Regions from separate parts of the Slackia sp. genome, predicted to be linked through region 1. Evidence: predicted binding sites of a transcription regulator. Region 1 holds the regulator's gene; each other region holds the start of a gene.
The links. Region 1 encodes LexA, which represses DNA repair genes until DNA is damaged. Its sites were predicted from a motif close to CNAACANNTGTTNG; they were not measured.

Region 1 (10,458 bases):
CTCAGCCCGACACGGGTGAGCAGGGCTTGGAAATCTGCGATATGCTCGTTCGCTCCAATGCTATCGACTGCATAGTCATCGACTCCGTAGCCGCTTTGGTTCCTAAAGCCGAAATCGAAGGTGAAATCGGCGACTCGAGCGTTGGCCTTCAGGCTCGTCTTATGTCTCAGGCACTTCGCAAGCTCGCCGGTTCTCTTTCGAAGTCAAATACCACGTGCATCTTCATCAATCAGCTGCGTGAAAAAATCGGCGTGATGTTCGGCAATCCCGAAACCACGACGGGCGGCCGCGCCCTCAAGTTCTTCTCGAGCGTTCGCATCGACATTCGTCGAATCGAAACGCTCAAGAATAAGACCAACGATCCTGTGGGCAACCGCGTGCGCGCCAAGGTCGTGAAGAACAAGGTTGCGCCTCCGTTTAGGCAGGCCGAGTTCGACATCATGTATGGCCAGGGCATCTCTCGTGAGGGCTGCATTGTAGATATGGGCGTCGAGGCTGGCGTGGTGAAAAAGAGTGGTGCTTGGTACACCTATGGCGAAGATCGTCTGGGCCAGGGCCGTGAGGCTGCGAAGGAAATGCTGCGCACCCATCCCGATGTTCGCGACGAAATCGAGCAAAAGGTTCGAGACCATTTCGAGATCCCCACGGTCAAGCCTTTCAGCGAAACCGAGGAATAAGTCTTTTCGCGCCCGTTTTTTGCCCATGGCAAAGCGGGCGTTTTCTTTATCGTGGCGATTGGGGCCGATATGCCATATATCGATAAACAATATGCAGAAGAGCTTTTGAAGAAATCTCAAACCCGTATCAACGATGAACTTTTGTACACCGTTGGCGGTACAGATCAAGGGGTGGCGAAACCCCAAACTCGTTTCCGTGACATGTCTTCGCTTGACGTCGACGACGCGGGGCAAGAGGCATGCACAGCTCGTAAGTCGCACGGCGCCTGTTTCGGTTTGCTCGATCAAAATGGGCTCCACTCGAAATCTCGCAGTCAATTGCGTTTGCAGAAAACATCGTTGAGCCTTGAGCCAATCGCGGTTAAACGCACCGAAGACGAAACAAGGGCTTTTGAAAAAGTCACTCGTCTTGCCTGCTCACGAGAGCGCGGTTCTCGTGAGCTCATCGATCGGCTTGTACGCGACGGGTTCTCGCAAGAAGTGGCGGAATCGGCTGTGCGGCGTGCTCTCGATTGCGGCCTTATTGACGATACGCGCTATGGAGCCGTGCTTATTCGTACGCGCGTCTCCCAAGGGCGTGGGCGCAAGGGTATAGAAGACGAGCTCGAAAGGGCAGGAATTGCCGCAAGCGACATTCCGGGGTGGCCAGAAGAATTCTTTTCCGTCGATGATTTTGATCCGTTCCGCGTTAACGCCAATGCTGAAGATGACGTCGTTGGTTATACGTTTGGCAGCGAGTCGAGCGACGAACAAGAAATCGAGCGCGCCCTCGCGCTTTTGCGCCGAAAGCCGCCGCGGTCTAAAAATGTTCAGGCCTCCGCATATCGCAAACTTGTAACGAAGGGCTACTCTACGTCGGTTGCGAGTGCGGCGACTCGTCGTTTTATGAAGGAGAATTAGGACCGTGTGCGATTTATTTCAAAACGGTGGAGGGAAAACGCTCGAGCACGGTGTATCATGAAAGAGCTTGAGTGCATTAGTGCCCATACGGCACTTTCTCGATATATAACAATTGCATAGCCGATTCTTTTCTCGGCGTTAGCGCTACTGTTGTGTATTCACTCATGCCAGGCATATGCCCGGCATTTTCTTTGCCGGCAGCCTGTCTTCGTGTATGAAATTAGAAGAAAGGGGAGGCCGATGGAAATCGCACTTTTGATCGTCGGCTTGGCCGTTGGCATCGCCGGTGGCTATTTTATTACCCGCTACGTCGCAAATTCGTCCACCAAGCGCGCCCATGAAGAGGCTGAACAGGTGGTATCTGAGGCGAAGCGCCAAGCGGAAACCATGCGTCGTGAGGCTGTGGTTGAAGCTAAAGACGAAGTGTTCAAAATGAAGCAGGAAGCTCAAGCTGAGCACAAAGAGCGCATGAAGGAAGTTCGTGCAGCTGAAAATCGCGTTTCTCAGCGTGAGGAGTCTGTCGACCGCCGCGTCGAGAGCCTCGATGCCCGCGAGCATCAGCTCTCTTCTATGCAAGGCCAGGTTGAGCGTCGCGAGCGCGATTTGAACAGCGCCATTCATGAAGTGAATGTGCGCCTTGAGCATGTCGCCGGCATGACTCCTGAAGAAGCGAAGAAGGAGCTGCTCGACAACCTTCGCGATGAGGTTACGCATGAAAGCGCCGCCATTATTCGCGAGGCGGAGCAGCGCACCAAGGCCGAAGCCGATAAGAAGTCGCGTGAGATTTTGAGCCTCGCCATTCAGCGCGTCGCTGCCGATCACACGGCTGAAACTACGGTGAAAACCATTCACATTCCTTCCGACGATTTGAAGGGCCGCATTATTGGTCGCGAGGGCCGCAATATTCGCAGCTTCGAGCAGCTTACGGGTGTGAATTTGCTCATCGACGATACTCCTGAGTGCGTTACCATTTCGTGCTTCGATCCCGTTCGTCGCGAGATTGGCCGCGTTACTATGGAAAACCTCATCGCCGACGGCCGCATTCACCCTGCCCGCATCGAAGAGATGTACGCGAAGGCTGAAAAACTCGTGAACCAGCAAATTCAAGAGGCTGGCGAGCAGGCGACGTTCGACGTTGGCATTCATGACTTGCACCCTGAACTTGTTCGCACGCTTGGTCGTCTTCGATTCCGCACCTCGTTTGGCCAAAGCGTCCTGAACCATTCGCTCGAGGTCGCGTACCTGTGCGGCGTTATGGCTTCTGAGCTCGGCCTTGATCCTGTTCCTGCCAAGCGCGCGGGTCTGCTTCATGACCTCGGCAAAGCTGTCGACCACGAAGTCGAGGGCCCCCATGCCGTTATCGGTGCCGACCTTGCTCGTCGCTTCGGCGAAAGGCCCGAAATCGTTCACGCGATTGAGGCGCACCATGCCGATGTCGAGCCGAATAGCGTGCTCGATGTTTTGGTCCAAGCCGCCGATGCCGTTTCCGCTGCTCGCCCTGGCGCTCGCAAAGAAAGCCTCGAAAGCTACGTAAAGCGTCTTGAGAAGTTCGAGGAAATCGCGAATGCCCATAAGGGCGTTGAGCGTACGTACGCCATGCAGGCGGGTCGCGAAATCCGCGTTATGGTTGTCCCCGAGATGGTCGATGAAGCTGCTGCCGTTGTTTTGGCGCATGACATCGCCAAGCAAATCGAGGATGAAATGCAGTATCCCGGCCAGGTTAAAGTGGTTGTCATCCGTGAAAGCCGCGCCGTCGACTATGCGAAATAACCTCGAATGCAAAAGAGGCGCCGCATGGCGCCTCTTTTGCATTCCATACGAGCGATGGAGCCGTGCGACTCTTGTACGAAGGGTGGAAGAATGTCCGATTCCGAAACGCTTGCTGCATTTCTTGATTCCACGCCTGCTGGCACGAGGCTTCGTGTTGAGGACGACCTCGGAGATGGTTTCGTTCGACTCCGTGTGTCTGAAGCAGAGCGACGACAGGCCAAGCAAGACATTCGCTGCGTTGAAGACGCGGTGATTGAAATGCTTCGCAACGCGCGCGACGCCCATGCGCGCACCATTATTATGGGAACGTCCCGTTCAGGGGATGCTCGTCGCATTGTCGTGGCCGACGACGGCGACGGCGTTCCCGAACGGTTGCGCGATCGAATATTCGAGCCGCGTGTTACTTCGAAGCTCAATTCAATGACCATGGACGAGTGGGGCGTGCACGGACGCGGCATGGCCCTTTATTCCGTTCGTGAAAATGCCGAGCGCGCTGAATGCATCGCCTCCGTTGAGGGCAAAGGCAGTATCTTCCTCGTCGAGTTCGATTGTTCGAAAACGCCTGAGAAAAGCGACCAAAGCACTCCGCCGTCGCTTGTAAAGCAGAGCGACGGAACATGGATCGTCAGCTCAGGTCCGCATAACATTCTAAAAACAGCATCGGAATTCGCGCTTGCGAATCGAGACGTATGCACGCTGTATCTTGGAAGCATCATTGACTCTGCGGCGACAATGTACGCATTCGGGCGGCAATTCCCTTGCCCGAACAACCTCGCGAGCACTGCTGCGCCCATAAAAAGACTTGGTCTTATGCGCGACGCAGCTTCACTGGTCAATGCCGCTCAAGATATTGGTATTGCCATGTCTACGCGCAGCGCACATCGTATTCTTGCGGGGGAGATAGCTCCGCTTGCCCCGTTTCTCGAAACGTTAGATCGCGTGCGCGAATGTGACGAGGAATCACCGAAAAAAGGCGTCAAGTCGAATAATCCTACGAATCGCGACTTCAGGGGACTTAAAATCGCGCCAGATGACATGGATGCCTTCACCTCTTCCTTGAAGAAAGCGTATTGCGAGCTCGCCGAGTCATACTATCTTGAACCCAATGTTGAGCCTTCAATACGAATAACGGCCGATGGCGTGCATGTGGTATTTCCCCTTTCTAAGCTCTAGGGCGGCTTTGGGGGGCGCAGCCGTGCGAACTGTTTCTTCCTGCGTGTGAGTAATGTGGCTCGAGCGTGCTCGCGCGCAGTTCAGCCGCCCCATGAGGTACAATCACTCAGATAAAAAGATGCTTGAGCCCCTAAGGCATAGACACAACATAACGCACTCTAAACATCGTAGAAGGACGCACATGCCAGAGCATTTTGAAAACGGGCAGCATGCAGGCTGCTTAAAGGTATCGTCGAAATCGTCGCCTGCATCGGTCGCTGGCGCTATTGCCGGAATGATTAAAGACGGTTCGTGCGTAGAAATTCAATCGGTCGGCGCGGGTGCTGTGAACCAGGCTGTAAAAGCCATTGCGATTTCTCGCGGCTTTCTGTCACCCATCGGCATCGAAATCGTCTGCGTGCCATCATTTGCCGATATCGTCATTGATGGCGAATATCGCACCGCTATTCGCTTCAATGTCGAACGTCGCTCGTAATTTTCCGAACATCTAATCTCAGTAGAAAGTGGTAGCTCGCTGTATGCTGTCTCCAATTTCCGATAAGACCTTTTTCCTGCAAGTTTTCGGCTGCCAAATGAACGAACACGATTCCGAGCGAATCGCAGGCATGCTCGAATCGCTCGGCGCGATTCAGGTACCCGAGCTCGAAGAGTCTGAAATCGTCGTATTCGTGACGTGCTGCGTACGCGAAGCCGCCGATACGCGCCTTATGGGCCAGGTCGCTTCGATGAAGAACATTCCGCTTCCACAGGGAAGCAAGCTCGATAAGCGCATCGTGTGCATTGGAGGATGCATCGGCCAGCGCGATGGCGCGAAGCTCATGGAAAAGCTTCCGCATGTCGACGTGGTGTTCGGCACGCAGAATATCGATCGCTTGCCGCGCCTCATTGAATCGGTGCTTGTCGGCAAAGGCCATCAGGCCGAGGTATATGAGGCGAGCGAAAAATTCGCCACCGACCTGCCGAGCAAACGCGTGCATACGTGGGCCGCATGGTTGCCTATTACCTCGGGTTGCAATAATTTCTGCACCTATTGCATCGTTCCTTACGTGCGCGGTCGCGAAAAGTCGCGCACCATTGAAGATGTCGCGGCGGAAGCGCAGGCTCTCGTCAACGACGGCGTGAAGGAAATTACGCTGCTAGGCCAGAACGTGAATTCCTATGGCCGCGATCTGTACGGCGAGCCTCGCTTCGCCGATGTGCTGCGAGCCGTGTCGGCGACGGGCGTGGAGCGCATTCGCTTCGCCACGTCGCACCCCAAAGACCTTACCGATGAGGTTATTGCGTTATTCGGCGAGTTGCCTAACCTCATGCCCGCTCTGCACCTTCCCGTTCAATCGGGCAGCGATCGCGTGCTGAAGGCCATGAATCGTCGCTATACCGCTGAGCACTATCTTGATTTGGTGCGAAAAGTGCGCGAGGCGAACCCCGATGTCGCCCTCTCCACCGATATTATCGTCGGCTTCCCGGGCGAAACAGAAGAAGATTTCCAGGCGACCGCCAACCTCGTGCGAGAAGTCGGCTATGGACAGGTGTTCACTTTCATTTATTCGAAGCGCGAAGGCACGCCTGCTGCCAAAATGGAAGACCCCACGCCGCGTGAAACCATTCAACGTCGTTTTGACGAGCTTGTTGATATCGTACAAGAAGGCGCGCATGAGCAAAACCAGCGTTTCGCGGGGCGCGTTCTTGATGTGCTCGTTGAAGGTACATCAAAGCGCGATGAAGACGTGCTTGCAGGCCGAAGCCCCCATAATGTGACCGTGCATGCCCCCATTCCCGCCGGCAAAACTATCGACGAGCTCGAGGGCACTATTGTGAAGGTTCGCATCGACGAGTCTCTCACCTGGTATCTGTCGGGCGAGGTCGTCGATGCCGAATAGCACGGTCGAGCACCGTTTGGAGCTCTCGAACCCCGTAATCGTGATTGTTGGGCCCACTGCGTCGGGTAAAACCGATGTCGCCCAGGAAATCGCTCGTCGCGTGAACGGGGAAGTAATCTCGGCCGATTCCATGCAAATTTATAAAGGCATGGACATTGGAACAGGCAAGTTGCCTGAGTCGGATCGACTTGTTCCGCACTGGGGGTTCGATATTCGCGAGCCAGGTGAGGCATATTCTGCGTCACTGTTTCAGGAATATGCGCGAAGCTGTTTCGCCGACATCGACGCGCGTGAGAAACGCTGTGTGCTCGCGGGGGGAACGGGTTTCTACGTTCGCGCCGCCATCGACGATTACGATTTCGCATCGGGCGAGCAGGTGAACAATCCTATACGTGAAAAGTGGTCCGCTTTTTTGGCTGAGCAGGGGAGCGATGCTCTTTGGCGAGCGCTTCAGCAATGCGACGCCGCAAGCGCGGCCATCATTCACCCACACAATTCAAAACGCGTGTTGCGCGCTCTCGAAATGCTCGAGCTCGACGGTGTTTCATACGCCTCGCAACATGAAGGGCTTGCGACGCTTGGTCAGGCGGTGCCTGCGCTATTTTTCGGGCTTTCGGTTGACCCTGAGCTTTTGAAAAAACGCATTAACGCGCGTGTTGATGGCATGTTCGAAGCGGGGCTTGTCGATGAGGTTCGTACGCTTTGCGACAAAGGCTTCACCGAGGCGCTCACAGCGCGAGAGGCTATTGGATATAAAGAAGTTGTCGAGGCGCTCGAAGGTCGCTGTTCGATGGAGGAGGCTTCCGAGGCCATTAAGCTTGCCACGAGGCGTTATGCGAAACGTCAGCGTTCTTGGTGGCGCCATGACGAGCGCGTTCATTGGGTTGCTGCGGATGATGGCGACGTCGCGCGCATAGCCGACGAAATTCAACAGATGCTCTAGGAGGTCAGTGTGTCTTTCGCCGATTCACTTTCTACGATGGATGAGGGCTGCGAGCGCGCCATTCTCGTCGGTATTCAGCTTAAAGGCGACGATGCCTCTACGCTTAGGTCATCTCTTGAGGAACTTGCGCGTTTAACCGACACGGCGGGTGCTGAAGTGGTAGCGACCACCTACCAAAAGCTTGAGGCACCGAACCCGCGCACGTTTGTCGGTTCGGGCAAGGCGGAAGAAATCGCCGAAATGTGTCATGCGTATGCGGCTGATATCGTGATTTTCGACGATGAGCTTACGCCGTCGCAGCAAAGCAATCTTGAAAAAGCAGTGCCGAAAGATGTGAAGGTCATTGACCGAACGGCGCTCATCCTCGACATTTTCGCGTTGCATGCCACCACGAAAGAGGGCCGCCTGCAGGTACGGCTTGCCCAGAATCAATATCTGTTGCCTCGTTTGCGCGGCATGTGGGCACATTTGGCGAGCAACCGCATGGGCGGCGGCGTGGGTTCGCGTTTTGGCGAGGGTGAAAGTCAGCTTGAAGTCGATCGTCGAATGGTGCGTAAGCGCATTACGTCAATTCGTCGCGAGCTTGAGCAGGTTTCGCGCATGCGCGAAACGCAGCGAAGCGCGCGCTATGCATCAGGTGTGTTCAAAATTGCCGAGGCTGGCTACACGAATGCGGGCAAATCGAGCCTGATAAACCGTCTCGCCGAAGCTGACGTGCTTTCATACGACAAGCTGTTTGCCACGCTTGATTCAACTACGCGCAAGCTTGTGTTGCCTGAAGGCCGCGAGGTCACGCTTACCGATACCGTTGGCTTCATTCAGAAGTTGCCAACAACTCTCGTTGAAGCCTTTAAGAGCACGCTCGATGAGATTCGCGGCGCCGATTTGGTGCTGCATGTGATCGACGCGTTTTCAACGGAGCGCGAGATGCAAATGCGCGCCGTTGAAGACACGCTTCAGCAAATCAACGCACAGAACATTCCACGTATTACGGTATTCAATAAAATCGACTTAATAGATGAGGCTGAGGCCGCCGCGCTTACGCGCTTGCATCCGGGAGCGGTGCTCGTGTCGGCAGCAACAGGGCAGGGTTGCAACGAATTAATCGAGGCAATCGCGCGTGCCGCTACGGCTACGGAAGAAACCATGAATGTTGTAGTGCCGTTCTCGCGTGGTGATTTAGTATCGCTTGCTCACTCGAAATGCACCATCATTGCTGAAGTGTTTGATGAAAACGGAACGAATCTTACGGTTCGCGTACCTCGTGATTTGATAAGCCAGTTCGAGCCTTACAAAGCTTCGTAGGAAATGTAAGGCCCCCGGTGCTTCGTTCGATAACGGAGCACCGGGGGCCTGCGTAGTTCTTGCTACGAGTTAAGGTTGCGGTTATTTAAAGACGACGGAACACAGCGACGACTTTACCTGCGATGGAGACGTTCTCGCGCACAATGATGGGTTCCATCGATGAATTTTCGGGCTGCAAACGCACGTGACCTTTTTCTTTATAGAAGCGCTTCACCGTTGCACCATCGTCGACGATGGCGACGACGATATCGCCGTTGTTGCAGGTGGGCTGTTCTTTCACGGCAACATAATCGCCATCGTTGATCCCGATTTCAATCATGGAATCGCCGCGCACCTTCAAGAGGAACGAGCTCGAATCTCCCACGATTTCGACGGGGAGGGGGATTGTTTCCGTTACATTCTGCTCAGCAAGAATGGGCAAACCCGCGGCAACATTGCCAACAACAGGAAGCGAAACCACATCGGAAAACGCCCCAGCGCCAACTGGCTCAAGCTCGGGTTCTTTCGGCTTCTGATCACGGCCAACGATGGTAATGCATCGAGATTTCAAAGGGTCACGGTGGATATAGCCCTTTTCTTCAAGCGTTTTCAAATGCACATGAACGGTAGAAGGCGAGGAGAGGCCTAATCCGTCGCAAATATCGCGAACCGTAGGAGCAATGCCCGTTTCATCGATTTGCTGTTCGATGAAATCAAGCACGGCCTTTTGCTTCTTCGTTATTTTCTTGGTGTTCTTGACCTCTTCGGCGCCCATGCGAACTCCTGTCGAACAAATGTTTGAAAAATTATTGACACGAACTTTTGTGCGATTTATTATAACCACGAACAAAGGTTCGTTGCAAGTGCTATTCGAAGGAGTTGCCATGAAAACGGTTGCCAACAGCACAAAATCCGCTTATCCCTCATACGATCAGGCCGATTTCTTTGATGGCACCGCTGCGCGCAAAATCAAACATGGGGCTCGCATCATTTCGATTGACCGTCGTTCCGTCCATGCGTCTGGCGCGATTGAGCAGGAAACGTCGCGTCGAAGCGAGAGGGGCGCCCATGCGTGCTCCTCTCATGTCCAAAGCGCTTCAACGTCAACGTTTCGCGACGATTTTGCATTTTCGGTACGCGCTCTAGGTGCGTTCGAACTCCTTGACCCAAGCAGCGAAACCGTCGCTGACCATACGTTGATCAATGCCGCGCCTTCGTTTTCGAAGCTTACTGCCGCTGGTTTTCTTGCTTTTCTTGCCACGCTTTTCATTATCGTGATTTAGCTTAATCTTTGCCTGCCGTCGCTTTTGCTGCATTAAGCGACGGTGCGGCGCTGCGTACACGATAAGCATTGCAACAATTCGTTTCCTCGTATAATCAATTGCTAGGCGTTGCATGAGACCTTACCGAGAGCCAATTCGGATTTTGCGGTTTGCTGAGCTCTCTTTCTTATCGTGTATATTCTTTTTCGTTTCGGCGGCATTCGCTTCAAGCGTGTATCATGAACCGCATATTGTCGACCCGTACGCTTGCTTCGCTCTATGCGAGGTGGGTATGATTGGAGGGCATATGCGCTGCCCCGTTTGTGGCCACCCCGAATCCAAAGTCGTTGATTCTCGTCCTTCCGATGAGTTCAACTCTATTCGCCGTCGTCGTGAATGCCTGAAATGCGGAAACCGTTTTACGACCTATGAACGCCTCGGCGATAACCCGATTATCGTTGTGAAATCTGATGGTACGACGCAAGTTTTTGATCGCGAGAAGCTCTATCGCGGCATTAGCATCGCGTGCGCCAAACGCCCAAATATCCCGAACGAAAAGAAAGCGGAAA
Region 2 (10,458 bases), on a different contig from region 1:
CGCACCTGCGTGACCGCAAAACGCGCATCGCTTGCCGCCTGAAGCGAGCGGAACACCCAATACGGGTGGCTCAAATCGGGTTTAGGCGCCGCATCGTCAAAGCACGTCGGCCACATGTGGGCGTCGCAGAACAGGGGCATATAAGGCGAGAAGCACGGCGTGCCCAGCGCGACCCAACAAATGGGAGATGCGAGTTCGCCTTTAAACGCAGCCTGCGCGCACTGCTCGGCAGAAAGCCCAAACACGCCTTCGATTTGGAGCACATGCGATTCCTGCGTGCGCGAGAGCGCGATAGCGCGATAGCGTTTGCGCGAGAATTCGTCGCCAGCGGTGCCAATGGGGTCGAATTCGGTTTCGTCGAAATGGCTCGAAAGCACCGCCGCTACATCTTCAACTCCAAGCAGGCGGTTGGGCCGGAAAACGAACGGCAAATCGCTATCGACCACCGTATGTTCTTTCGCAATTTCGGGAGCAAGCAAACGCAAGCCATCCCATACGCGTGGCGTGTTGTAACGCCTGTCGCCATCGGAGCTGGTGCCGAAAATCTCACGGAAGTTGAACGGATGCTCCCCACCGCCGCCTAAGGCGCTATTAAGCGCATGCTCCTCGACGAATTCGCGAATTCCCTCCGAATACATGAATGAGTCGCTTTCGAAATCGACTTCCTGGATCGAGAGCTGATTCGCGACCACGGCAACGCAATCGTCGGGAATGCGCTGAGCAACCCAATGATGGCCCGTAGCGATTTCCATATACCACGCTTCCAGATGGTCGGCGAACAACACGCCGTTGCTTTCGGCGGAGCCATGCGCAGCCACGATTTCGCCCAAACGCTTCACGCCTTCGCGTGCCGTTTTCACGTAAGGCAGCACAACGGTGAGCATAGCATCTTCGGCAAGGCCATTTTCCACATAGGGGTCGAATGCCAGAACGCGATCGTTTGCCAGCGCGCTTTCGGTAGCCGACATCGCAACATGGGCAGCATTCACGCCGGCCTCTTCGAAAAGCCCTTCCTCGGGCGTAACGTCGGGCATGGCGGAATAGCGAAGGCCCCCTTCAGGCAACGTGATGGCAAACCCGTTCGCGCCCGATACAAGCTCGACGCCATTGCGTTCGCCCGCTGGCACCATGCGAAGCGATTTCGGCGCAGCAGGCGTGGTGTTGTCTTCGTTGCGGGCAATGAGAATAGAGCCGTCGCGCGTTGCGGCACGGCCCACGAGAACCGATGTGCACGAGCGGCGCATAAGGCCATCGAACCCTTTTTTCGACATACCGTTTCCTCCTCTACGAAAGCCCCAACGCATGCGCGCGCTGAGACATTTTCACCTGCGCCCTATAGTAGCTAAAAATATGCGCTGAAGCGCCTAGCCTCCATCATCGAAAAGGCTCATTTGCCCTGCGAGCACTTTGCCCGACCGACGGCCATGCGACCCCGCCTGAATGGGCGCTGCGAGCTGAGCATGCAAGCTCTCTTTGTCAAAGCGCGTGCCATGGCCCTGATAGCGACCCCGACACGTAATGAAAAACCGAGCCCGCTTGTATGCCACGCCGAGCTTGCGAAGCTCGGCTTCACCGAGCGCCGTGGCGCGCCTCGCACCCACAATCGCCTTCGCCCCGCGCACCCCAATGCCAGGCACGCGCAAAAGTTCCTCATAAGGCGCAGTGTTCACCTCGATGGGAAACCTATCGAGGTGGTTGATAGCCCAGTTCGCCTTCGGATCGATGTCGGTGGCAAGAAACGGCTGGCCCTCATCGATGAGCTCCGCTGCGTCGAACTTATAGAAGCGCATAAGCCAATCAGCCTGATAAAGCCTGTGCTCCCTATCGAGCTGCACGGCATTTCCCTGCGGCAGCCAATCGTCTTCGTTTACCGACAAATACGCCGAGAAGAACACGCGCTTCATATGCATCGTTTTATAGAGCGACGAGGAGAGATTCAGTATTTGGAAATCGGTTTCGGGGGTTGCGCCGATGATCATTTGCGTGCTTTGCCCCGCCGGCGCGAATGCGCGCGTTTTTCGGGCAGGACGCCGCTGCGCCATATAACACGCATCGCGCCGCATAAGCGCCCGCGTATCGCGATCTTCGGCGATGCCCTCGCGAATTTGGCGCATGGGCGCAACGATGGAATCGCGCGTTTTATTCGGGCACAAAAGCGCAAGGCTTTCGCTCGACGGCAGCTCCATATTCACGCTGATTCTATCGGCGAGAAGCCCGAGTGCTGCCAGCAAATCGGACGATGTTCCCGGAACCGCCTTCGCATGAATGTAGCCGCGAAAGCCATATTCCTCGCGAAGGATGCGCAAACATTCGATAATGCGCTCCGTCGTGTAATCGGGGCTCTTCAAAACCCCGCTCGAAAGAAACAGGCCCTCGATGTAATTGCGCCGGTAGAACTCCATGGTGAGGTCGGCCAATTCACGCGGCCGAAAAGAAGCGCGCGGAACATCGTTGGAGCAGCGGCTCACACAATAGGCGCAATCGAAAACGCACACGTTGGTGAACAGCACTTTCAAAAGCGTGATGCAGCGCCCGTCGGCTGAAAAGCTATGGCATATGCCCGCCGCCGTCGCGTTGCCAAGGGCGCCCATGCGCGCATCGCGATCAATGCCGCTCGACGTACAGGCGACGTCGTATTTCGCAGCATCAGCGAGCAATGCGAGTTTTGCCGTTGTATCCACCGCGCCCCTTCCGCAAAATCGAACATCTTTTCGTTATTCTAAAGCGAATAAATGTTCGATTCAAGATGATTTTTCGCGAAAGTCACGACGCGACTGTACGGTAGCTTCGGTTCGAAAGCCACATTCCGCAAAGACCGCGAACGACGTTGCCGTATTTTGGAGAACCCGGACAATTGCGATAGCATGGAAGAAACACCTCAAGAATCGAAAGGCGCACTATGAAAATTTGCGTGTTCTGTTCCTCTTCCGACAACCTTGACGCGAAATATGTCGATGCAGCAAAGGCTCTCGGCGAAACCATCGCCGCGCGCGGCCACGAGCTCGTGTTCGGAGGTTACGACAAGGGTCTCATGGGCGATGTCGCGAATGCCGCCGTCGCTGCAGGTGGGCGCGTGTTCGGCGTGACCACCACGGGCCTCACCGCCAAGGGGCGCGCCATTGTCGAAGGCATCGAAAACGTGGAGGAGCCCGACCTTTCCACGCGCATCAAGCACATGGTGAGCATGTCCGACGCCTTCGTCACGCTGCCGGGAGGCCTTGGCACGTTCGAAGAATTCTTCAGCGTGATGTCGCAAATCAAGGCTGGCGAACTGAAGGCCACCTGCGCTCTGCTCGACGTTGACGGCTACTTCAAACCGCTCGTGGAAATGCTCGACCTCTCGTGCGAAACGGGTCTCAATTCCTGTGATTGGCGCGCATTCTGCGATGTTTTCACCACCCCTGACGACATCATCAATTGGCTCGAGAAATAATGGCACGCCCTTCTTCCACCAAGGCGTTCGAAGCGGCGCTTGCGCGCAAAGCTGCCATGCAAACAGCACGATGCGCAGGTGCGAAGGGGCCCTCTGCGAAGGGCATTGGCCCCAACAAGGCCTGCGGGCACAAAGGCGGCATTCGCAGGCAGGGCTCGAAACGCGGATAGCATGGCCATGGCCGCGCAGCGCTTTTGAGAGCCCGAATGCATGGTGATTTCTTTACGACAAGGCACGCCGTTGGCTTGTGGGCTGAAATGCGGGTAAACTAGTTTGTCCGAATTTTGGCCCGCGAATGCTAGGAGCCGCTATGCAAGAAAATACCGCAGCCGAAGACGCCCAGGCGTTCGGCACTTCGCCCGACGACCCCGTTTTCGCCACCGAACAGGCGCATCTTTCCGAGGTATACGCCGAGCTGGAAAAGATGCGAGGCGAACTCGTGCGCAAAATGGAAGCCACGAGCGCCGCAGCCGCACGCGATAAGCTCGATTTGCTTTCCGAAATCTCGAACGACTTCACGAGCGATACCGAAACGAGCGAAACCTACGCGTCGTACGGTGCCGTGAACAGCGTCATCGATTCGTACAACGCGCAGCAGGAAGTGACCGCCGACAAATTGGCGCGCTGCCGCCTGCTTTTGCGCCAGCCGTACTTCGCGAAAGTCGCGCTGCAATTCAAGCCCGGCCAGCCGCCCAAGGAGCTCTACATCGGCGCCGCCGGCATTTCCGACGACAACTACAAGCGTCTCGTCGTTGACTGGCGAAGCCCTGTAGCCGAAACCTATTACAACCAGAGCAACGGGGCCACGAGCTATGTGGCGAACGGACGCACTATCCATGTCGACCTCGCATGCCGACGCCAGTTCGACATCGAAGCCGACACGCTCCACGCCTATTTCGACACCACCGTCGCCATTCAGGACGCGCTTCTGCTTGAATCGCTTTCGCATCAGCGCACCGCGCAAATGAAGGCCATTACCGCCACCATCCAGCGCGAGCAAAATGAAGTCGTGCGCCACGAAGATGTTCCCGCGCTCTTGGTGGCAGGCATTGCGGGCAGCGGCAAGACGAGCGTGCTTCTGCAGCGCATCGCATACCTGTTCTATCAAAATCGCACCGAGCTCGACCCAAGCGAAGTATTCCTCATCACGCCGAACCCGATTTTCCGCACATATATCGAGAACGTACTTCCTGATATGGGAGAACGCAATCCCGAAACGCTCACGTGGGCGGAATTCGCGAGCCGCGTGATGCCGCTTGACAAGGCTGCTGAGAAGAAGAGCGTGCCCGTCAGCGCCCTATGGCGCATTGACGAAGCCATCGCGAACCTCGAATTCGAAGACGATGATTTCCGCGAACTGCACCATGGCAACGTGAAACTTCTGGGCATCAACCAGATTCGCAAGGTGAATGCGAAATACCGCAACGTTCCCGCCGGACCGCACCGCGCCACGCTCATGCGCGAAGATTTGGAAGACGCCCTTGAGGCGCGCGTGAAGCAGCTCGCGTCGGGCTCTGCCGTGCTTGAAGAGCTCGAGGGCATGACGCTCAACGAGCAGCTTTCCCAGTTCGGCGAGCCCTATGCGCCCGTCGACGAAAAGGAGGCGCGCGATTTCGCGTTGCGCCTTCTGCAAGACCGCTACCAGGGAGCATTCCGCGCAGTGCAAGACGACGCGTGGTTGCGCATCGATCGCATTGGCATGCGCCTTTTGGGCGAAAAGAGCCTCTCGGCGCTGGAATGGCTCTATTTGAAGATGGCAATCACCGGCCTGGGCGACGCCTACGCGAAATACGTGATGATCGACGAGGTGCAAGATTATTCGGCGGCCCAGCTCGCCGTGCTCGCGCGTTTCTTCCGTCGCGCGCATTTCATGCTCCTTGGCGACGAAAACCAGGCAATCAACCCCAGCACGGCGTCGTTTGCCGAGGTGCGCGAAGTATTCACGCGTCTGCGCGGCGGCATTTCAACCTGCAGCCTGCTTACGAGCTACCGCTCCTCGCCTGAAATCACCGAGATTTTCGCAGGTCTTTTGCCTGCCGAGCAGCGCGCGAAAATCTCGTCGGTGCAACGCGCAAGCGAACCCGTGCGCGTCGATTGTTACGGCAACGACGACGAATACGCCGCCGCATTGCGCGAAGCCGTTGCGCACGCGAAGGAAAACGACGGGCTTACGGCCATCGTGGTGCCATGGAAGCACGAGGCCAAGCGCCTGCGCGCGTTCTTGGGCGATGCCGCCGATGGCTTGGTCGATATGGAAACGGCAGCCGAGCTGCCCACGAACGGCGCCATGATTATCACGCTGCAACTGGCAAAAGGCCTGGAATTCGACCACGTGATCGTGCCCGACGCGAGCGCACGCGTATTCCCCGCCGATGACCGCGTGGCGAAAAACCGCCTGTATACCACCGTTTCACGCGCGACTCGCTCGGTTCAGATTCTGTGCCGCGGAGAAATTACGCCGCTGCTAAAGAAGTAGGTTACCTGTTCGGGAAGGCCCGGGTGGGAGGCGCGACGAGACCACAGCTCGCTACCGCTCACTGCGTTCGCTCTGCGCTCGCTTGGCGGTGTTTCATTTTGAAACGAAGAGCAAGTTTGAACACCGACGGTCTCGTCGCGTCTCCCATCCGGGCCTTCCCTGCATTTTCTTCAAAACGGCGCACGCCCGAAATGCGCCGCCAGATTGTCGCGCAGCGTCAGCCGGTAGTGCCGTTTTGAAACGGCACTACTCCAAATAAGCGCCGGTCTGCCTATTCCACAAGTTGGCGTATTCGCCGCCGGCGGCGATAAGCTGCTCGTGCGGGCCATCTTCGGCGACCTTGCCCGAATCGAGCACGACGATGCGATCGAGGCTCGCCACCGTTGAGAGGCGATGCGCCACCACGATGCACGTGCGTCCCTTCATAAGCGTGGCGAGGGCGTCTTGCACGAGCGCTTCGCTTTCAGAATCGAGCGCGCTCGTCGCTTCATCGAGCACGAGCACCGGGCAATCGGCCAGAATGGCACGCGCAATGGCGATGCGTTGGCGCTGGCCACCCGACAGCTTCACGCCGCGCTCGCCGACCTGAGTTTCGAAGCCCTGAGGCAGGCGTTCGATGAATTCCAGCGCGTTCGCACGCGCCGCCGCTTCGCGAATCTCATCCATGCTGGCGCCCGGCTTGCCGTACGAGATATTCTCGGCAACGCTGCGGTGGAACAGCAACGATTCCTGCGGCACATAGGCGATTTGGCGACGCAGCGACTGCTGCGTGCATTGCGCGATGTTCTGCCCATCAAGAAGGATGCGCCCCTGCTGAATATCGGACAAACGAAGCAAAAGCTTCGTGAGCGTCGTTTTGCCCGCGCCGGAAAGACCAACGAGGCCAATGCGCTGGCCTGCGGGAATATGCAGTTCGAAATCGTCGAACACCTGCGTTTTCGTATCGCCGTCGCCATACGAAAAGCCAATGCCTTCAAAATCGATCGCGCCTTCGCGAACCTGCAAATCGGGCGCGCCGGCAGCATCGGCCACCAGGCGCGGCTCATCGAGCGTGGCCGTCATGCCGCTCGCGTCGCCGAACGCGCGATTGAAACGCTGCAGGCCGTTGTTGATGAAATTGAACTGGTTCGTGACCGTATAGGTGTAGGTGAACATCATCACGAGCGTGCCCGGCGTGATGCCGTACCACGCATTGCCGCCTGCGATGAACACGGCCACCACGCTCATAATGATCACGGTAATCGATGCCGTGATAATGCCGCGCGTAAGCGAAGCCCACATGCGCTTCGAATCGCGCGCAACCACTTCCCTATTCGCCGCATCGAACAACCCACGCTCATAGTCTTCGCGCCCATACGTTTTCACGGCAAGGATATTCGACACCGAATCGGACAGCTCGCCCGACAACTGGTTTTGAGCGCTCGCCGCCTTCTCATTAAGCGACAGAATGCGCTTGTACATGACATACGAAACCGTGGCGTACACCACGAGCAGCGCCATGAGAATAGCCACATACACCGGCACACGCGGCGCCAAAATACCGCACGTAAAAATAACCGAGCAAATAACCGGCAGAAACGGGAACATGATGGTCTCGATAATCTGCTGGTAGGCGCTCATGAATTTCGATGTTTGGCTCACGAGCGTGCCGCCGAAGCGGTTGGAGTGAAAGCTCATGGACTGGTTGCACAACGCGTCGAAGCTCATCGTGGCCAAATCATACGCGGCCGCGATTTCCAGCCTATAAAGCGTGTAGTCTTGAAACTTGCTCGCGGCCTGGCCGAAGACGTTGATTGCGATAAGCGCCACGATATAAGGTCCGTAGGCGGAAAACACCTCATCGGGACCCACGCCGCCCTCGCTCACGCGATCGACGACGAGGCTCATGACGTACGGGCTGCCGTACGAAAGCAACGCCACGAAAAGGAACGTCGATACGACAAGGCCCCAAAACAGGCCCTTGTGCTTGCGCGTCACCTGCCAGTAGTAATGCAGCGTGCGGCGTGTAGTTGATTGTTGCATGAGCTCCCTTTGGCACCTTTACTGTTCGTCGATGAAGCCAACGCGATAGTTCGCGAACACCACGCCATCGCCCATCTGGGTCGCGTCGAGATCGACATCGGCGCTGATGCTGAAATCTCGATCGTCCGACTCGTCGCGGAAAATTTGGCGCACGTGCCACACATGGGCCGCCTCTTCATCGGATTCGTCGATGACCAGGTATTTCTTCGAACGAGCATCGGCATCGAGCACGATTTCCTCGTGCTGGGCGAAGTACTCGTCAAGCGCCGCCTGCCAAGCGCGCTCGCCAAAACCCCAATCGGCATCCATCTCGCCCAAGTCGGCCACGCGGCCAAGCGAGGCCAGACGCACGCGCGAGATGAGCGCATTGCGCACGAGCACGGTAAGGCCGCGCCTGTCGCGCACCACGGCGTCGGTTTGCGCCTCGGGCGGAGCCGCGTCAAGCGACGCGCCCGCATTGGCCCACTCGTCTACCAAACTCGAATCGACCGAGCTCACCACAAGGCCGAGCCAGGCGATGATGTCTTTCATCTGTTCGTCGCGTTTGTCTATGGGCACCGTACGATCGAGCGCGCGGAAGGCCTCGGCCAAATAGCGAAGCAGAATGCCCTCGAAACGCGCGATGCCCAAGCGCTGAATGTAGCCTTTGAAGTCGCTTGCCGTTTCGAGCATGTCGCGCAGAACCGACTTGGGGCTCAGCTCGAAGTCGCGAGCCCACGGCACCTTTTCGCAATACTGCGCGAAGGCGGAATTGAGCAGGTCTTCGAGCGGCTTGGGATAGGTGACCTCGGCGATGCGCTCCACGCGCTCATCGTAATCGACGCCGTCCATCTTCATTTCGGCCATAGCCTTGTCGCGCGCCTTGCGTTCCTGCGCGCGCAGCACCTGGCGCGGGTTTTCGAGCGTCGCTTCAACCATGGAAACCGCATCGAGGGCATAGGTGTCGCTTTCGGGGTCAAGCAGCTCAAGCGCCGCGAGCAAGAACGGCGAAAGGGGCTGGTCGAGCGCGAAATCATCAGGCAGGTCCATCGTGAGCACGTATTCGGTACCGCCATCTTCGGCCTCGCGGCGCTCCACCACGTCGGCATCGATGAGCGTGGCGAACACTTCGTCGGCGCGCTGCGAGAGCTTGAGTTTTTCCTCGGGCGTCTGCATGGAGTCGTCAATGAGCGCTTCGACGCGAGCGCGCGCGTCGCCGCCCTGCTCCACCACGGAAAGCACCATGGAATGGGTGATGAGCAAACGCGGCGTGAGCTTTTCGGGCTGCGATTCAATGAGGTGATCGAAGGTCTGCTCGCTCCAATTCACGAAGCCCTCGGGCGCTTTCTTCTTCTTGATGCGGCGCAGCTTCTTCTCGTCGCCGCCAGCCTTCACCATGGCTTTGTAGTTCTCGATTTCATGCTCGGGCGCCTCGGCGAGCACGCGGCCTTCGCTATCGAAGCCCGAACGGCCCGCGCGACCGGCGATTTGGTGGAACTCACGCGAACGCAGGCGGCGCATTTTGTAGCCGTCGAATTTCGTGAGCTGCGTGAAAACCACGGTATGGATGGGCACGTTAATGCCCACGCCCAGCGTGTCGGTGCCGCAAATTACCGGCAAAAGGCCCTGCTGGGCGAGCTTTTCGACAAGCAAGCGATAGCGCGGCAGCATGCCCGCATGGTGCACGCCCACGCCAAAGCCGAGCAAGCGCTTGAGCGTTTTGCCGAATGCAGTGGTAAACGCCGTGCCCTTCATGGCCTCCTTGACCGCCTCGCGTTGCGCTTTAGTGGCAACGCCGTAGCTCGCAAGCGCGCTCGCCGTAGAGAGCGCGGCATCTTGGGAGAAATGCACCAAATACATGGGGCCTTCGCCAGCCCGCAAGGCGAGCTCGACCGTGGCCTCGATTGGCGTTTTCACGTATTCATAGGAAAGCGGCACGGGGCGCGGGGCGTTCATCACGCGGCTCACCGTATTGCCCGTTTGGCGCTGCAGCGTCGCAGCGATTTCATCGACGTCGCCAAGCGTGGCGCTCATCAGCAGAAACTGCGTTTTCGGAAGCGTGAGCAGCGGCACCTGCCACGCCCAGCCACGATCGAAATCGCTGAAATAGTGGAATTCGTCGGCCGCCACCGAATGCACTTGGGCCTCGGCACCCTCGCGAAGCGCGAGATTCGCGAGAATCTCGGCCGTGCAGCAAATCACGGGCGCATCGACGTTGATATGCACGTCGCCGGTGATCATACCCACATTATCGCGGCCAAGCAATTCGACCAAGTTGAAGAATTTCTCGCTCACAAGAGCCTTGATGGGCGCCGTGTAATAGGAGCGCTCGCCGAAGCACATAGCCATGAAATGCATGCCAAGCGCCACGAGCGATTTGCCCGAACCGGTCGGCGTGCCCAAAATCACATGATCGCCCACCATGATGTCCATGAGAGCTTCCTCCTGGTGCGGCCACAGCTCAATGCCGCGCGACTCGCACCACTCCATGAATGCCATGAACGACTCTTCGGTAGAGGCGTCTTCATCATAGAGCTTGTTGGCGATG
Region 3 (10,458 bases), on a different contig from region 1:
CCCGTATGTCGCTTGGCGACATGCTGCCCATCTTGCCGAAGATGGACAAAGTAGGGTATTGGGCCGTTGAGGCGTGGGGCGGTGCGACGTTCGACACGTGTCTGCGTTTTCTTGACGAGAACCCGTGGGAGCGTCTGCGTTCCATCAAGGCGCATATGCCCAACACCGATTTGGCCATGCTGTCGCGCGGCCAGAACCTGGTAGGTTACAAGCATTATTCCAAGGACATCGTGAACCGTTTCATCGCATGCGCGAAAAAAGACGGCATTCAGGTGTTCCGCGTGTTCGACGCTCTGAACGACATTCGCAACGTCGTCGACAACGCCGAGGCTATTAAGGCGTACGGCGGCTGGTTCGAGGGCGCTATCTCTTACACCGTATCGCCCGTGCATACGCTCGATGGCTTTTTGGAGTACGCCCAGAAACTGAAGGACTTGGGCGCCGACTCCATCGCCATCAAAGACATGGCGGGCTTGCTTACTCCGTATCGCACCGAGCGCCTGGTGAAGGCGTTCAACGCCGAAATTGGCCTGCCTGTGCACGTGCATACGCACTATGTTGGCGGCATGGCCCCCATGAATATCATCAAAGCGGCAGAAGCGGGCGCGGCCATTTGCGACACCGCGAGCGCGCCGCTTGCGTTCGGCAACTCCCACCCCGCGGTCGAGACGATCGTTGCTGCTCTGCAGGAAAGCCGTTACGACACGGGCTATGATTTGGAGCTGCTGTTCGAGATTGCCGAGTATTGGGAAGAAGTGCGCAAGCGCGGCCACTATAATCGCGGCGTCTCTTCGCTCACTCATATGAAGGTGTACTCCCACCAGATTCCTGGCGGCATGATGTCAAACCTCATGGGCCAGCTTGAGATTCAGAAGGCGACCGATCGCCTTGACGAAGTTATTCGCGAGATTCCGCGCGTGCGTGCCGAGGTCGGCTTCCCGCCGCTCGTGACGCCTATGAGCCAAATTGTTGGCACGCAGGCCGTGTTCAACGTGCTTACCGGCTCGCGCTGGAGCGTTGTTTCCAAGGAAATGAAAGATTACCTGTGCGGCTACTACGGCAAGGCGCCGGGCCCCATCGATCCTGCGATTTATCAGAAGGTTGTCGGCAATTCCGAAGTGCTGTCGCCCGATGTTTCGCCCGCGTCGCTGAACACCACGACGTTCGACGAGCTCGCCGAGGAAATCGGCGATTTGGCGAAGAGCGAAGAAGACGTGCTCATGTATGCCTTGTTCCCGAACGAGGCGCGCACGTTCCTCTCGAAGCACCGCGCAACCGAGAAAGTTGAATTCTTGCTGGAGAACGAATCCAGCCTTACCAAGGAGGACGATTACGTGGATATCAACCAGATTCGCGAACTGCTGAAAGTCGTTGAAGAGTCGGGCGTCGGCGAGATTTCCGTCGAGGAAGACGGCATGCGCATCAATGTCCGCATGCCTGGTTCCGTGCCCGCGGCCGCCGCTCCCGTTGCTGCGGCTCCCGCTGCCGCCGCTGCCCCGGTCGCCGCGCCCGCTGCGGCTCCTGCCGCCGCGCCCGCTGCTGCCGCGCATCCGGCCAATTGGGTATGCGTGAACGCCCCCATGGTCGGCACGTTCTATGCCGCCCCCCAGCCTGGTGCTCCGGCCTTTGTGAAGGTGGGCGACGAGGTTGCTGCGGGTGAGACGCTGTGCATCGTTGAAGCCATGAAGCTCATGAACGAGATTTCCGCTCCCGAGATGGGCACCATCCGCGAGATTTGCGTGGAAGATTCCGAGCCTGTCGAGTTCGGCACCCCGCTGTTCTGGATTGAGCCGCATGGCCAGGCCGTCACGGGCGAAGGGGCGTAAGGCATGTTCGATAAAATTCTTGTCGCCAACCGCGGCGAAGTGGCGTTGCGCATTATGCGCGCTGCTCGCGAGCTGGGAGTGAAAACGGTTGCGGTATATTCCACGGCCGACAAAGACACGCTGCCCGTTCGCTATGCCGACGAAGCCGTATGCATTGGTCCGGCTCCTGCTGGCAAGTCGTACTTGAATATGGCGAACATCATCGCCGCGGCAACTACCACGGGTTGCCAGGCTGTGCATCCGGGCTATGGCTTCTTGGCCGAGAATTCCGATTTCGCACGCGCATGCGCTGACAACGATTTGGTATTCATCGGCCCCGCCCCCGAGTGCATCGACCGAATGGGCGATAAGGCGGCTGCGCGTGAGACCATGATGATGTGCGGCGTGCCTACGGTTCCTGGTTCCGACGGTGTAGTCGAGAGCGTCGATGATGCGCGCGAGTTCGCTGAGCGAGTTGGCTACCCGGTGCTTATCAAGGCATCTGCTGGCGGCGGTGGCAAGGGCATGCGCGAAGTGCACGCGCCCGAAGAGCTCGCCGATGCGTTTATGGCGGCGAAGGCCGAAGCAAAGGCCGCGTTCGCAAACGATGACGTGTATATCGAGAAACTCGTATTGCGTCCTCGCCATGTTGAGATTCAGGTGCTTGCCGACGACTTCGGCCACCAAATCGCCCTGTGCGAGCGCGACTGCTCCATTCAGCGTCGCCACCAAAAGCTGCTCGAAGAGGCTCCGTCGCCCGCGCTTGACGAGACCTTGCGTCGCAATATGGCGGTGGCCGCCGTTAAAGCCGTTCGCGCAGTCGATTACCGCAATGCGGGCACCATCGAGTTCTTGCTCGACAACGACGGCAAGTTCTACTTCATGGAAATGAACACGCGCGTGCAGGTCGAGCATCCTGTGACCGAGCAAATCACGGGCGTCGACATTATCAAGGAGCAGCTGCGCATCGCGTCGGGCGAGCCTATGAGCTGCGCCGACGAGGCGCCGTTTGTGCCGAATGGCCACGCAATCGAATTCCGCATCAATGCGGAAGACCCGGAAAACGGCTTCCGTCCGTGTCCAGGCACTATTACGCGTTTCGATGTTCCGGGCGGTCCGGGCGTGCGCGTCGAAGCGTACGTTCAGGCGGGTTCGGTTATCTCGCCGTTCTACGATTCCATGGTGGCGAAGCTCATCGTATGGGGCCGCGATCGTGATGAAGCACTGGCCCGTGGTCGTCGTGCGCTTTCCGAGTTCAATATCGAAGGCATTGCGACCACGATTCCGTTCCATCAGGCGGTGCTGGAAAACGAAATCTTCCAGCGTGGCGAAGCCCATACCGACTTCATCGAGGTCACGGGGCTGTAATGAATCGCGCCGTTCTCTAGAGCGATTACCTGCGCAACGTCGGGAAGCCCCCATATGGGGGCTTCCGTTGTTTTGGGATGCATGGAACAAACGGGTCTATGGGGCTAAGTGGGCGATGGGCCAAACAAGCTTATGGGCCAAATAGAAGCATGGGGCAAACGACGCATGGAGCAAACCGGTCTATAGGCCGACCGGACGAACGTGCAATCGGATGTATGGGTCACGGCGCGTACCCTTGCGATATAACGCGGGAACGCATCTCTGGTATTTCGCTATGGGATTCAACTTCGATCCGGCGGAGCGCTCGATTTCCGCGGTTTTACGTTACCATGGGGAAACTCGTTTGCGCATTACTCATGGTCGCGTTTTGCGGCCTTTTTCATATGGAAAGGAATTCCTCATGGGAATGCACGTGAATTCGGCACTGCCCGATCCGGCGCAGATTAAAGAAGAACTGCCGCTCGCACCAGAACTGAAGGCTTTGAAGGCCAAGCGCGATGCTGAGATTCGCGACGTATTTACGGGCGTCTCGAACAAGTTTCTCGTGATTGTCGGCCCTTGCTCTGCCGATAACGAAGACGCTGTGTGCGAATACACGAGCCGCTTGGGCGAGCTTGCGCGCGAGGTTTCTGACAAGCTGCTGATTATTCCGCGCATTTACACCAATAAGCCGCGCACTACGGGAGAGGGCTACAAGGGCATGCTGCACCAGCCAAACCCCGAGGCCGCGCCCGATTTGTCTGCTGGCATTCAGGCGATTCGCCACATGCACATTCGCTCTATGGCCGAAAGCGGACTCACGGCGGCCGATGAGATGCTGTATCCGGAAAATCGCAGCTACCTCGATGATATTTTGAGTTACGAGGCTGTAGGCGCGCGTTCGGTTGAAAACCAGCAGCATCGCCTCACCGCAAGCGGCATGGATATTCCCGTCGGTATGAAAAACCCCACGTCGGGCGACCTCTCGGTGATGCTGAACTCCATTGTTGCGGCGCAGCATGGGCATAATTTCATCTATCGCACGCACGATGTGACCACTGATGGAAACCCTCTGGCGCATGCGATTCTGCGCGGCGGCGTTGACAAATACGGCACGACGCATCCGAATTATCATTACGAAGACTGCATTCGCTTGTGGAAGATGTACGGCGAGAAGGGGCTTGCTAATCCCGCCGTGGTGGTCGATGCGAACCATTCGAATTCGGGCAAGCAGCACAAAGAGCAAATTCGCATCGTGGGCGAGGTGCTGCACAATCGCAACTATAACGAAGATTTGCGCACGCTCATCAAGGGCGTGATGGTCGAAAGCTACCTGGTGGAGGGCCGCCAAGATATCACCGAGCACATGGAATACGGCAAATCGATCACCGATCCGTGCTTGGGATGGTACGATACGGTAAGCCTGATTTATCACATCGCTGAGAAGTGCTGATTTCGCCGTTCCGCCGAGCGGCGAATCGCAGACGTTTGCTTGACTTGGGATTTAATTATTGGAGGTGGCGATGAAAACCATCGCGCTTGTTGGCGGCATTGGGTCGGGGAAATCGACCATTGCCCATATGTTTGCCGAGTTGGGCGCGGGCATCATCAATCTGGATGATGTGGGCCATTTCGTGCTTACGACTCCTGGCGTAAAGTACGACATTGCGCGCACGTTCGGCGCGAATGTATTCGATGAGCGCGGCGAGGTGGTGCGCAGCCGCCTTGCCGCCGCCGCATTCGATATGCCCGAGCATACGGAATGGCTTAACGCCATCACGCATCCCGTCATTATGCAGGAGTGCCGTCGCCGCATCGGCGAGCTGGGCCAACTGCACGACATGGTGGTTGTGGAAGTTACTACGGGCGTCGAGGGCAAGCGCGATGTGCGCTGGGCCGACGCTCTGGTTGCCGTGGTGGCGCCCGCGTGCGTTCGCATGGAACGCGCTTGTGCGCGTGGCGACCAATCGACCGCCGATGTGAGCCGTCGTATCGCTTTGCAGAAAACCGACGCGCAGCTTGCGGCGATCGCCGATTTCACCATCGACAACGGCAGCGACCTTGAATCTGCTCAGGCAGAGGTCAAGCGCGTGTACGACGCCGTTATGGCGCAGTAAACTCGAATGATCACGGGGAAGGCGTCGATGCATGCGGCGCCTTTTTTATTTGCGGTGCGTTTACGAACAGCTGTTCGTTTTATGATAGCATAGATTGATGCAGGGTCGCATCGCGTGAAAGGGAGTTCGCATGAGCAGCCACTTGAGCAATATCGAAGGCGCCGCTATGGAGGGCAAATTGCCTGAAGTGCGTCTTGCGAATGCGCCGTTTCGCGTTGTGAGCCCCTACGATCCTTCAGGCGATCAGCCTCAGGCCATTCAAAAGCTCGCCGACGGAGTAGAGCGTGGCCTGCGCTACCAAAACCTTTTGGGCGTCACGGGTTCGGGCAAAACATTCACCATGGCGAAAGTCATCGAGGCAACTCAGAAGCCCACGCTCGTCATGGCGCCGAATAAAACGCTCGCGGCCCAGCTTGCGGCCGAGCTCAAGGAATTCTTTCCCGATAATGCAGTGGTCTATTTCGTTTCGTATTACGACTACTATCAGCCTGAAGCGTACGTGCCTTCGACCGACACCTTCATTGAGAAAGACGCATCGATCAATGAAGAGGTCGAGAAGCTGCGCCATGCTGCGACATCGAGCCTGCTATCTCGCCGCGATGTGATCGTGGTGGCGTCGGTCAGCTGCATTTACGGTATTGGCTCGCCGATGGACTATGCGGGCATGGCGGTGTTTCTTGATAAGGAAAAGCCCGCTGAGCGCGACGATGTGATTCACGAGCTTATTGATATCCAATATGATCGCAACGATTATGAACTCAAGCGTGGAACCTTCCGTGTGCGCGGCGACGCGCTTGATGTGTTTCCGCCGTACGCCGACAATCCGGTGCGCGTGGAATTCTGGGGCGATGAAATCGAGAGCATCCAGGAAATCGACAACGTGACAGGCGAGAAGCTCAACGAATTCGAGGCATTGCCCATTTGGCCTGCGTCGCATTACGTTACCGCGCGCCCGAAAATGGACCGAGCCATTCAAACCATTCAAGACGAGTTGCGCGATCGATTGGCGCAGTTCAAAGCCGAAGGCAAGCTGCTCGAGGCTCAGCGCTTGGAAATGCGCGTGAATTACGATTTGGAAATGCTCGAAACCATGGGTTTTTGCAGCGGCATCGAGAATTACTCGAGGCATCTTGATGGCCGTGCGCCGGGCGAGCCTGCGTATACGCTTCTCGACTATTTCCCGAAAGATTTCCTCTGCATCATCGATGAAAGCCACGTTACGGTGCCGCAAATTCGTGGCATGCACGAAGGCGACCGCAGTCGAAAAGTCACGCTCGCCGAGCATGGTTTCCGTTTGCCGAGCTGTCTCGACAACCGCCCTTTGCGCTTTGACGAATTCGAGCAACGCGTGCCCCAGTTCATTTACGTGTCGGCCACGCCGGGCGACTATGAGGAAAAGGTCAGCCAGCAGCAGGTCGAGCAAATTATTCGTCCTACGGGGTTGCTCGACCCCGATATCGATGTGCGGCCTATTGCGAGCCAAATCGACGACATTATCGACGAAGCCCGCGAGCGCGCTGGTGCCAACGAGCGCGTGCTCATTACCACGCTCACGAAGAAAATGGCGGAAGACCTCACCGATCATCTGCTCGATCAGGGGATTCGTGCTCGCTATATGCATTCCGACATCGCGACGCTCGAGCGCGTCGAGATTCTGCGCGATTTGCGCCGTGGCGAATTCGACGTGCTTGTGGGCATCAATCTGCTGCGCGAGGGCCTCGATTTGCCCGAAGTGTCGCTCGTGGCTATTCTTGACGCCGATAAAGAGGGCTTTCTGCGCAACTACCGCAGCCTTATTCAGACGATCGGCCGTGCTGCGCGAAACGATCATGGCCATGTGATTATGTATGCCGACAAAATCACCGATTCCATGGACAAAGCGATCTCTGAAACGCGTCGCCGCCGCGAGATTCAGATGGCCTATAACAAAGAGCACGGCATAACGCCGAAAACTATCAAGAAGGCTATCAACGATGTCATGGGCTTCATGAACGATGGCGACGGAAACCAGGTGGGCAGTGCCGAAGAGGTGAACCGACAGCTTGCCGAGCTTTCGCGCGGCGAAGTCATGCGTGTGATTTCAAGCATGGAAGACGATATGGCCGCCGCCGCCCAGGCGATGGATTTCGAGCGCGCCGCGCAACTTCGTGATGAGGTGGTGCGCTTGAAAGCTCAGATGCAAGGCGAATCGGAAAAAGACGTGCTCGCCGATTTGAAGAAGACGGCTCGCAAGGGGAGTGCGTTTGGCAATCGCAAGAATTCCGCCTACGGCAGCGCGCGCCGCAGCTAAGCTTCGTCGTTTTGAGGCTCAAGCGCCGCTCGCCGGAATGCTGCACGGCGCATAGAGGCGCGCGTCCCGCGTCATAGGTGGACGGGCGATTGTTTCCTGTGCGTTAATTCATCAAGCTGCATAAAAATGTGCAAATTTAGGCTTTATTTTTATGGCGCCCTCCCTTAATATACTGAAGGTTTATCAATAATCGGCAGAAAGGGAGCAATGAGCACTCATTCTAAAGGCAAGGCTTCTGAAATGAAGCACTATGCAGGCAAGGCCGTTTTCTCGGCTGCTGTGGGCCATGCGCTTGACGGCTTGGATCTTATGATTTTGAGCTTCGCGCTTTCCGGCATCATGGCGACGTTCGCCGTCGACAATACCACTGCAGGCATGCTTACCTCCATCACGTTGGCTGGCGCCTTCCTTGGTGGTTTGATTTTCGGAAAACTTGCTGACAAATATGGCCGAATTAAAGTCCTTACATATTCGGTCATTTTTTTTGGCGTGTTCACCCTGGGCTCGGCCTTCGCGCCTAACTTCGAGGTAATGGCCCTTTGCCGCTTCCTCGCTGGCTTGGGCATCGGCGCCGAGTTCGGCCTGGGCATGGCAATTGCCGCCGAGGTCTCGAGCCCCGAGAATCGCGCGAAAAGCACGAGCGCCGTTGGCTTGGGCTTCCAGGTTGGCGTGTTGTGCGCTTCGCTCTCTTCTGCGCCCATCATTGCGGCGTTTGGCTGGCGCGGCCTGTTCGTGGTCGGCTTTATTCCCGCCATTATCGCAATCATCATTCGTGCGTTCGTTCCCGAGCCGCCGATTTATGAGGAGCACAAGGCTTCTGGCAAGGCCCACGGCAAGCTGAGCGACCTGTTCGCCACGCCCGAGCGCGCTAAGTTCTCGATCATCATCATTATTCTGTGCACCGTTCAGAATGCTGGCTATTTCGGAATTATGACGTGGCTTCCCAAGTACCTGAACTCTGAGCTCGGCCTGAGCCTTACGTCTACGGGTCTGTGGACCGCCGTGACGGTTCTGGGCATGATGATCGGCATTTCTGCCTTCGGCTTTTTGGCCGACAAGGCTGGACGTCGTCCTGCGTTCTGGACGTTCCAGGTTGGCGCTGCTGCAATGATTATCATCTATAGCCAGCTCACCGATCCCACGGCGCTGCTCATCGGCGGCTTCTTTATGGGCATGTTCGCCAACGGCATGATTGGCGGCTACGGCACCCTGATCGCCGAGCTGTTCCCGACTGAGATGCGTGGTACCGCGCAAACCGCGCTGTACAACGCTGGCCGTTTCATCGGTGGCGCTTCCGCTCCGGTGGTTATTCCGATGATTGCTGCTGGCCATGGCTTCGGCTTCGCCATCGGCTGCGTTTCCTGCATCTATGTAGTCGCTTTCATCGCGATGTTCTTCATTCCCGAGAAGAAGGGCGCTACGCTCGAATAGCGACCGACATTTCGCTCTCATGCATTGTCCAGTGTACTGGTCGCGAGGTTTAATGCTACCGACCAATAGGTTTGACGCTCATCGGGCTTTGCACGGCGGTCTGTCTGCATGCGTGGCCAATACTGTTCATGAAAAAAGAGGTGCGGTTTAAACCGCACCTCTTTTTTTGGCCACGTTCGCTTGCATGAAGTGTCTTTGGTATTGCTCGTGCCGTGACGCAAAAAAAGCGGCCCTCAAGAGGGCCGCAGTATGCGTAATCGGGAGTGGGGAATCCGCTCTATGCGGTCACGGGCACGCCTTCGCCGAAAAGCAGCTCGTGTTCGAACCCAGTAAGAGCTGCGCGGGCCTGGTCTCGTAGGTTGTTCATGCCGCTGAGGAATTGGCGATACATCACGAGCGTAAGATAGCGCCCCATGGTTGAAGGCACGAGGCATTCCTCGTCGTCGACATCGAATGCTCCATTCGCGCGCATGAAGCCCATTTCAACGGGCAGCGCCGCGTCGACACTCTTGCCGAACATCTCTTTGAAGGCTCGCTTGTCGAAACGCAGCTGATAGAGCCCGAGCAAGAAACAATAGCGCATGTGGTCGTGCTCGCGCACGGGCATCTGACCCATGATCGACATATGGCCGCGCTCAATCGCCTCGTTGTACTCATGCAGGCTGAAAGTGTTCACGTAGAGTTTTCCGTTCAGGTATGAAATCGATCCCGAGCCAATGGCGGGGTATTCGTCGTAGCTTACCTGCAGCTCCTCTACGGGCAGCTCGTGGTCTTGCTCGCCCTTTTCATTCAAGCGGTTGAACGTCCATACGGTTTCGCGCTTGAACGCAGGGGTATCGCCGCCGCAAAGGCCTTCGTCGAGCATCTTGTAGAACTCGAACTCGCGATTGTAGTCCATGGTGCCGAGCGACTGCTCCATCTTGCGTGTTGTTGCGCTTGAAACATACAGCGGGCTGAACGTGGTCTGACGGCAGCCGCATTGCTTGATTTTCTCGATATCGTCAAGCAAAATCTCTTCGGTTTGAGAAGGGAAATTGAAAATCATGTCGACGTTGAGGGAGTCGAAACGCGATGCTGCGTTGCCGATACGTTCGAGAATCTCTTCGCCCGAACCATATTTCTTGCAGCGATCCATTTGCGTGAGCAGCTCGTTGTTGAAGCTTTGCACGCCCACCGAAAGGCGATTCACGCGGCCGCTCAGTGCCGAAAGCCAAGGGTCTACAAGGTGGTTTGGATTGGTTTCGCAAGCGACTTCTTTGATGTTGAAGTTCTCGCCTGCCATATCGATGGTACGGCAGAGCTCGTCGAGCAAAATAGTGGGCGTGCCGCCGCCGAAGTATAGGCTTTCGAAGTCGTAGCCCATATCTTTGAGCATCATCATTTCGCGACGAAGATTCTTGAAGTACGGTCGCGCGGTTGTCTCGCGGAAGGGGTAGCGGTTGAAGCTGCAGTAGGGGCACAGCACCTC

Region 2: ACWI8T_RS05060 (putative DNA modification/repair radical SAM protein) is a predicted target of LexA. The motif match lies at 2,726-2,739, and genes of this name have one in related genera.
Region 3: uvrB (excinuclease ABC subunit UvrB) is a predicted target of LexA. The motif match lies at 5,333-5,346, and genes of this name have one in related genera.

The regions. Positions count from the first base shown of each region.
Region 1 is NZ_CDRRGL010000031.1:5,996-16,453, forward strand. Features, by position in the region: gene recA (recombinase RecA) at 1-677, shown strand, start outside; gene ACWI8T_RS03930 (regulatory protein RecX) at 747-1,577, shown strand; gene rny (ribonuclease Y) at 1,818-3,347, shown strand; gene ACWI8T_RS03940 (ATP-binding protein) at 3,438-4,520, shown strand; gene ACWI8T_RS03945 (stage V sporulation protein S) at 4,702-4,995, shown strand; gene miaB (tRNA (N6-isopentenyl adenosine(37)-C2)-methylthiotransferase MiaB) at 5,039-6,400, shown strand; gene miaA (tRNA (adenosine(37)-N6)-dimethylallyltransferase MiaA) at 6,390-7,343, shown strand; gene hflX (GTPase HflX) at 7,353-8,648, shown strand; gene lexA (transcriptional repressor LexA) at 8,734-9,402, opposite strand; gene ACWI8T_RS03970 (hypothetical protein) at 9,512-9,910, shown strand; gene nrdR (transcriptional regulator NrdR) at 10,197-10,458, shown strand, end outside.
Region 2 is NZ_CDRRGL010000047.1:2,830-13,287, reverse strand. Features, by position in the region: gene ACWI8T_RS05065 (C69 family dipeptidase) at 1-1,271, opposite strand, end outside; gene ACWI8T_RS05060 (putative DNA modification/repair radical SAM protein) at 1,365-2,681, opposite strand; gene ACWI8T_RS05055 (LOG family protein) at 2,900-3,433, shown strand; gene ACWI8T_RS05050 (HelD family protein) at 3,744-5,909, shown strand; gene ACWI8T_RS05045 (ABC transporter ATP-binding protein) at 6,156-7,931, opposite strand; gene ACWI8T_RS05040 (DEAD/DEAH box helicase) at 7,950-10,458, opposite strand, start outside.
Region 3 is NZ_CDRRGL010000001.1:17,502-27,959, forward strand. Features, by position in the region: gene accB (acetyl-CoA carboxylase biotin carboxyl carrier protein) at 1-1,826, shown strand, start outside; gene accC (acetyl-CoA carboxylase biotin carboxylase subunit) at 1,830-3,173, shown strand; gene ACWI8T_RS00090 (3-deoxy-7-phosphoheptulonate synthase) at 3,574-4,605, shown strand; gene coaE (dephospho-CoA kinase) at 4,676-5,269, shown strand; gene uvrB (excinuclease ABC subunit UvrB) at 5,400-7,559, shown strand; gene ACWI8T_RS00105 (MFS transporter) at 7,767-8,990, shown strand; gene ACWI8T_RS00110 (coproporphyrinogen III oxidase family protein) at 9,268-10,458, opposite strand, start outside.